3 regions of the Pseudoalteromonas sp. CH_XMU1449-3 genome follow, and region 2 is predicted to be linked to each of the others. Evidence: predicted binding sites of a transcription regulator. Region 2 holds the regulator's gene; each other region holds the start of a gene.

The links. The regulator ArgR, encoded in region 2, controls arginine synthesis, uptake and breakdown. The targets are predictions, from matches to a motif close to ANTGAATANNTATTCANT.
Region 1: the regulator ArgR is predicted to act here: its motif matches at 1,219-1,236, upstream of argC (N-acetyl-gamma-glutamyl-phosphate reductase).
Region 3: the regulator ArgR is predicted to act here: its motif matches at 931-948, upstream of argA (amino-acid N-acetyltransferase).

Annotation. Positions count from the first base shown of each region.
Region 1 is NZ_JAYMDY010000005.1:87,164-89,446, forward strand. It holds gene argB (acetylglutamate kinase) at 1-62, opposite strand, end outside; gene argC (N-acetyl-gamma-glutamyl-phosphate reductase) at 62-1,072, opposite strand; gene argE (acetylornithine deacetylase) at 1,294-2,283, shown strand, end outside.
Region 2 is NZ_JAYMDY010000011.1:18,757-21,039, reverse strand. It holds gene mdh (malate dehydrogenase) at 1-387, opposite strand, end outside; gene argR (transcriptional regulator ArgR) at 613-1,080, shown strand; gene WA256_RS14100 (Dyp-type peroxidase) at 1,077-1,976, opposite strand; gene WA256_RS14095 (ABC transporter ATP-binding protein) at 2,038-2,283, opposite strand, start outside.
Region 3 is NZ_JAYMDY010000008.1:195,047-197,329, forward strand. It holds gene sucD (succinate--CoA ligase subunit alpha) at 1-816, shown strand, start outside; gene argA (amino-acid N-acetyltransferase) at 1,011-2,283, shown strand, end outside.

The DNA.
Region 1 (2,283 bases), on a different contig from region 2:
GCTTTTGCGGCATCTGCGCTATTTAACACAGCACCACCGACTTTAATGATCCAAGTTTTCATTACAGCGCTCCTACTAAGCCAGTATGGTGAGGTTCACCCATGGCTAAATTAATGCACTGTAATGCTTGCCCAGCTGCACCTTTTAGAAGGTTATCAATCGCTGACATAACGATGAGTTGCTCACCTTTTTGTTGCCATGCAATATCAACAAATGGTTGCTTAGCCACGCCTTTAATGCTTGGAATTTTATTGCCAAGTAAACGAATTAACGGCTCGTTTGCTAATACTTGATAAGCCGCATTCACTTGCTCTGCAGTTACGCCTGGTTTTAATTGCACATAAATAGTTTCTAAAATTCCACGGGGGAAGTTACCCAAATGTGGGGTGAATAGCACAGGGTGACCAAGGTGCTGCTCAATCTCAGGTGTGTGTCTGTGGTTAAACAAGCCATAAGGAGCAAGTGACACTTCGCAAAAGTGGGTATTAACACTGGCTTTTCTACCAGCGCCTGTAACACCTGACACCGCATTAACAATAATGGCTTGATCAGCTAATAAACCCGCTTCTTTAAGTGGTTTTAAAGAATTAAGTGCTGCTGTAGGGTAACAACCCGCTACAGCAACAAGGTTTGCTTTACTAATCGCATCGCTATTCCATTCAGCTAAACCATATGCTGCTTGCTCTAAAAGCTCAGGATGTTCATGTGCGAAACCGTAATAAGTTAGGTAATCCTCATTCCCAGCTAAACGGAAACCACCAGATAGGTCGAATACTTTTTTACCCATGGCTAAAAATTGGGGAGCAAGGTCAACACTGACCTTGTGATCTGTACACAGGCATACATAGTCAGCATTGCTTTCGATATCTTTATACGCTCCAGCAGTTAGAGGTTGTAGTGGATACTCTAACAATCCAAGGTGCTCAGGGTATAAATCGCTTAATAACTTACCTTTATCTAAACTCCCTTCAGACACATAACATGCTTGTAGGGTCAATTTTGGATGCTTAGCAACTAAACTTGCTAGCTCTGCGCCGCTATAACCACTTGCGCCAATAATCACTACATTCATTGCTTACTTTTACCTATTAAATCTGTTTATCGATACGCCTAAAATTACTCGCTCAATTGCGAATAAAAACACTGTCTAAAGTAATGAAATCAGGTTATCGTCGTTTCGTGTTCATCGTACAGCTTTACTAATATTTATGCTTAAAAAGTGAATTGATATTCATCATAAATACTTTTATATTGTTATGCAATTAGATTGAATAATTATTTTTGGATTTTTTTATGTCGCTACCCTCTTTTATATCTATGTATCAGCAGCTAATTGCTGCCCCTTCAATTAGTGCGATTGAAGATTCTTTGTGCATGAGCAATAAAGGGGTTATTACCTTGCTCGCAAACTGGTGCGAAAGCCTTGGTTTTACATGTGAAATCACAGAGCTTGAAAACGGTAAAGGCCGTTACAACTTATTAGCGAAACGCGGTGAAGGAGATGGCGGTTTAATGCTTGCAGGTCATACTGATACTGTGCCATTTGATGATAGCCGCTGGAACTACGATCCGTTCAAACTTAGTGAGCATGACAATAAACTTTATGGTTTAGGTAGTATTGATATGAAGGGCTTTTTTGCCTTTGTATTGCAAGCAATTAGCGAGCTCGATGAAACTAAACAAACAGAGCCACTTTTAATTCTAGCCACAGCCGACGAAGAAACCACAATGGCAGGAGCACAACAAATTTGCCGCCACCCAGACTTAAAACCAGCGCGCTGTATTATTGGTGAACCAACTGATATGACACCAGTATTTACTCATAAAGGCCATATGAGTACAGCTATTAGAGTAATTGGTCGCTCAGGCCATAGCTCTGACCCTGAACGTGGTTTAAACGCCATCGAAGTCATGCATAAAATGATTACAAAATTGTTAATCATCAAAGAAGAATTAAAGAATAAATATTCAGTTGAGCACTTTGAAATTCCGTACCCTACTTTGAACCTTGGCCATATCCATGGTGGCGATAATGCCAACCGCATTTGTGGTTGCTGTGAAATGCACATTGATATGCGGCCTTTACCTGGTTTAAGTGTGCAAGAGCTACAAGCGATTTTGCTAACAGCCGCAGAAGAGATTAATGCCCAATACCCAAATGCAGTGAGCGTTATCGACATGCATGAACCTATCCCAGCATTTAGTGGTAGCACTGATACAGCATTAGTAAAGCTGGCCGAAAAAATCTCGGGTCAACCAGCTGTCGCTGTAAACTATTGTACC
Region 2 (2,283 bases):
AGCAACGATTGGCACTGTGCCGTTTACTGGGTTAGTGATGATACCTACTAACGCTTTAGGACAGTTTTTAACGATGCCTTCAGCTAATGTTTTGATGATACCTGCGTTTACGTTGAAAAGGTCCGCACGGTCCATGCCTGGCTTACGTGGCATACCCGCTGGGATAAGAACGATATCACAACCAGCTAATGCTGCGTCTAGGCTGTCAGCACCAAAGCCTTCAACTTTAACGTCTGTTGGGATGTGAGAAAGATCAACCGCTACACCAGGAACAACAGGGGCAACATCGTATAACGATAATTCAGAACCTGCAGGTAAACTTGTTTTTAATAATAAAGACAATGCTTGGCCGATACCGCCAGCTGCGCCTAAAACAGCAACTTTCATTGGAATTCTCCGTAATTTGAGGTAGGAAATATTTGTGGCCCTAAAGATAATGAAATTAGCGACTAAAAACAAATTTATCCTGCTTATTTCGCGTATAATTTCGACCATAGTTGTAAACTTGCCTGTAAAGACACAGCATTTTGGACGACTTTGTAAACTAATACTGCATAAATATGCAGAGTTGTGTAGAATTACCCTACATTTTATGAATAAAGAAACGGCAACATGCAACCACAAGACAAACAAGAAGCACTGATCAAAGCGTTTAAAGCGCTATTAAAAGAAGAAAACTTCGGCTCACAAGGTGAGATTGTCGAAGCATTAAAAGAGCAAGGCTTTGATAATATTAGTCAAAGTAAAGTCTCTCGCATGTTAAGCAAGTTCGGTGCAGTACGTACTCGTAATGCAAAACAAGAAATGGTCTATTGTTTACCGGCTGAAATGGGTGTGCCAACAGCGAAAAGCCCACTGCGTCAGCTTGTTATTGATATTATGCATAACGAAATGATGATTATTATTCGCACCAGTCCAGGCGCAGCACAATTAATTGCTCGTTTACTTGATTCACTCGGTAAGGCGGATGGTGTACTCGGTACCATTGCAGGCGACGACACTATTTTTATCGCCCCTGCGAAGATTTCTGAAATCGATGTGACGCTTGATCGCGTGCGCACTTTATTTGATACCGTTTAAAGTTGCTTTAAGAAGTTTACTGACGGGGCGAAAAACGCAGATCCCATATCGGCTTGAGTAAAATCGAGCCAATGATCATAGCAATCGCCCTGCCCCAAACGACTCTTTAATACCTGCTCAAACGCATCCCCTTGCGCAGCACACGAAACCATTAAAATTCCCTGCTTATGCACATCACCAAATGGCATGCTTTGGTTTAGCAATAGTGGCTGGCCATGCTCATCTTTTAATTCACTACGAACCGCATGACTGGTTTCTACAGCAGGCACAATCAAGGTGTTATCTAGACGCGTGCGCCCCATGATTTGCTCTTGCTCAGACAACGATAAATGCTGCCAGACACTCAAATCATGCACAAAGCGCTGAACATGAATATAACTGCCTTGGTCTTCAAAGTGACCCGGTTTATCGATAAGTGCTGTACTACGCTTTTGACGGCCATGAGGTGTATCGCCTGCATAAATAAAGCCGTTAAAATCACGTCCATCTAAAAACCGAAAATTACGGACCTGCTCCACCAGCTCAACATCCGGTGTTAATAATTTTAGAATTTGCAGAGCAAATAGATGATTTACATCTTCACGGTCTGAGCGAATTTGCACAAACAAGTCAAATGGCTGAGCACTAATCACATGCTCACTATGGGTCACATTCGGAAAGCTTTGCAATTGACTAGGGATAAACTCGGGCAAAATATGCGGCCAATACTGAGCACCAAGGGCAACCACACACGATAGCATGGCTTCTGAGAACTGATCAGCAAACTCATCTTGAATTACGCTAACGCGTTTTAGTTTTTTACGTAATGACTCATCATGGCCATCGTAAACATTAAAAAACAGGTGCAAACCATGTAAGTTTGCTTCAGCACAAATCCCAGATTGCGCTTGCGCCATAGTGAATCCTTAGCTTCTCGTTATTTGCACAAAGCCAAGGATTCAAGATTGTTATTTATTACTAATCATGAAAAAAATTGACTGTGTGCGGCATTATTTTTATTTTTACAGGCTGCTCAACAGCTAACACGCGGTCTTGCTCTGCAGCAACTTCACACTCTTGCCCTGCAATATTGATTCGATATACATAACGCGTACCGATAAAGCGCCTGTGCAAGATAGTTAAACTGTTTGCGTCACTGTGCGCAGCTTCACACAACTGAATATGATGTGGTCTTATATACACTTGACCTTGCTGACAATCTGC
Region 3 (2,283 bases), on a different contig from region 2:
CAAGGTACTTTCCACTCTGAGCAAGCGCTTGAGTACGGTACACAAATGGTTGGTGGTGTAAGCCCAGGTAAAGGCGGTCAAACGCACCTTGGTCTTCCAGTATTCAACACAGTACGTGACGCTGTTGAAGCAACTGGCGCAACTGCATCAGTTATCTACGTACCAGCACCTTTCTGTAAAGATGCAATCTTAGAAGCTATCGATGCTGGCATCGAGCTAATCGTTTGTATCACTGAAGGTATCCCAACACTAGACATGGTTGACGTTAAAGTTAAGCTTGATGAAACTGGTGTTCGTATGATCGGTCCTAACTGCCCAGGTGTTATCACTCCGGGTGAAACTAAGATCGGTATCATGCCTGGTCACATCCACAAGCCTGGTAAAGTAGGTATCGTATCACGTTCTGGTACTCTTACTTACGAAGCGGTTAAGCAAACTACTGACGCTGGTTTCGGCCAATCAACATGTGTTGGTATCGGTGGTGACCCAATCCCTGGCACTAACTTCATCGACGTTTTAGAAATGTTCGAAAAAGACGAGCAAACTGAAGCTATTGTTATGATCGGTGAAATCGGTGGTACTGCAGAAGAAGAAGCTGCAGAATACATCAAGCACAACGTGACTAAACCAGTTGTTTCTTACATTGCGGGTGTTACTGCACCTCCAGGTAAGCGTATGGGTCACGCTGGTGCAATCATCGCAGGCGGTAAAGGTACTGCTGATGAGAAATTTGCTGCATTAGAAGCTGCTGGCGTAAAAACTGTACGTTCATTAGCTGATATCGGTAATGCACTTAAAGAGAAAACAGGCTGGTAATCAGTTCTAATCTCTTAAAAAAGGCTCGCTTATGCGGGCCTTTTTTGTATCTATCACATCCTTCTACCCGACAAGAAAATTCCAACCACAAATTAAGAATAATAATGCTTTATTTGTGAATATAAATTCTCTACACTTGTGGCTTGTATATCTGTTTTCATTAAAACACTCGACTTTAATAAGGTAAATATTACGTGCGTACCACAGAATTGGTAGATGGATTTCGCCAGTCAACCCCATACGTTAATGCTCACCGCGGTAAAACATTCGTTGTTATGCTTGGCGGAGAGGCGATCGATCAGTCTGGTTGTCGCAGCATCATCAACGATGTCGCGTTATTAACTAGTCTTGGTATTAAGATTGTTTTAGTGTTTGGTGCTCGCCCACAGTTTAACGCAGCGCTTGAACAAGTTGGCATAACTAGTCAGTTTCATAATGAGATACGTGTAACTGATAACGCAACATTTGATGTAATTAAAAAAGTTGCGGGTGCAATGCAGTTCGATATAACCGCGCGTTTATCTACGTCTTTAAGTAGCACCCCAATGTCTGGCTCATTTTTAAATGTGGTGAGTGGTAATTTTGTTATTGCTCAGCCTTTAGGTGTTGATGAAGGTGTTGATTATCATCATTCAGGTAGAGTGAGACGTATCGATGTTGCGGGTATTCGCCACCAGTTAGATAACAACGGAATTGTTCTGCTTGGGCCAATAGCGGCGTCTGTTACAGGTGAAAGCTTTAACTTAACTGCTGAAGAAATTGCTACGCAAGTAGCTCTCAAACTACGCGCCGATAAAATGCTTGGCTTTTGTAAAGAAGCCGGTATTTTGGATGAAAATGGTGAGGCGATTGCAGAGCTAATGCCAAATGAAGCTGAGCAGCTACTAGTAAACTATCGCAAGCAACCTGACTCATGTGTAAGCGCAACCGTATTCTTACAAGCTGCAATTGATGCTTGTCGAGGTGGCGTACATCGTTGCCATCTTGTTAGTTACAAAGAAGATGGCGCCTTATTACAAGAGCTGTTCTCTTTAGATGGTATTGGTACACAAATCGCACCACAAAGCTCTGAGCAATTACGAAGTGCAAGTATTGCTGATATTACCGGAATCATTAACCTTATAAGACCCCTTGAACAGCAAGGTTATTTGGTGCGCCGTTCTCGTGAACAGCTAGAAATCGAAATTGAACAATTTACGGTTATTGAGCGTGATGGTCTTATTATAGCGTGTGCGGCTTTGTATCCGTTTGCAGATGAACAAGTGGGGGAGTTTGCAAGTTTGGCTGTTCACCCTCAGTACCGAGATGCCGATCGCGGCAGTTATCTACTAAGGTTTATTATTAATAAGGCTAAACGTGCGGGTTATTCGCATTTATTTGCACTCACTACACGCAGCATTCACTGGTTTTTAGAGCAAAGCTTTGAATTAGTGACAGTTGATGAACTACCTGCGAAGAAAAAAGCGC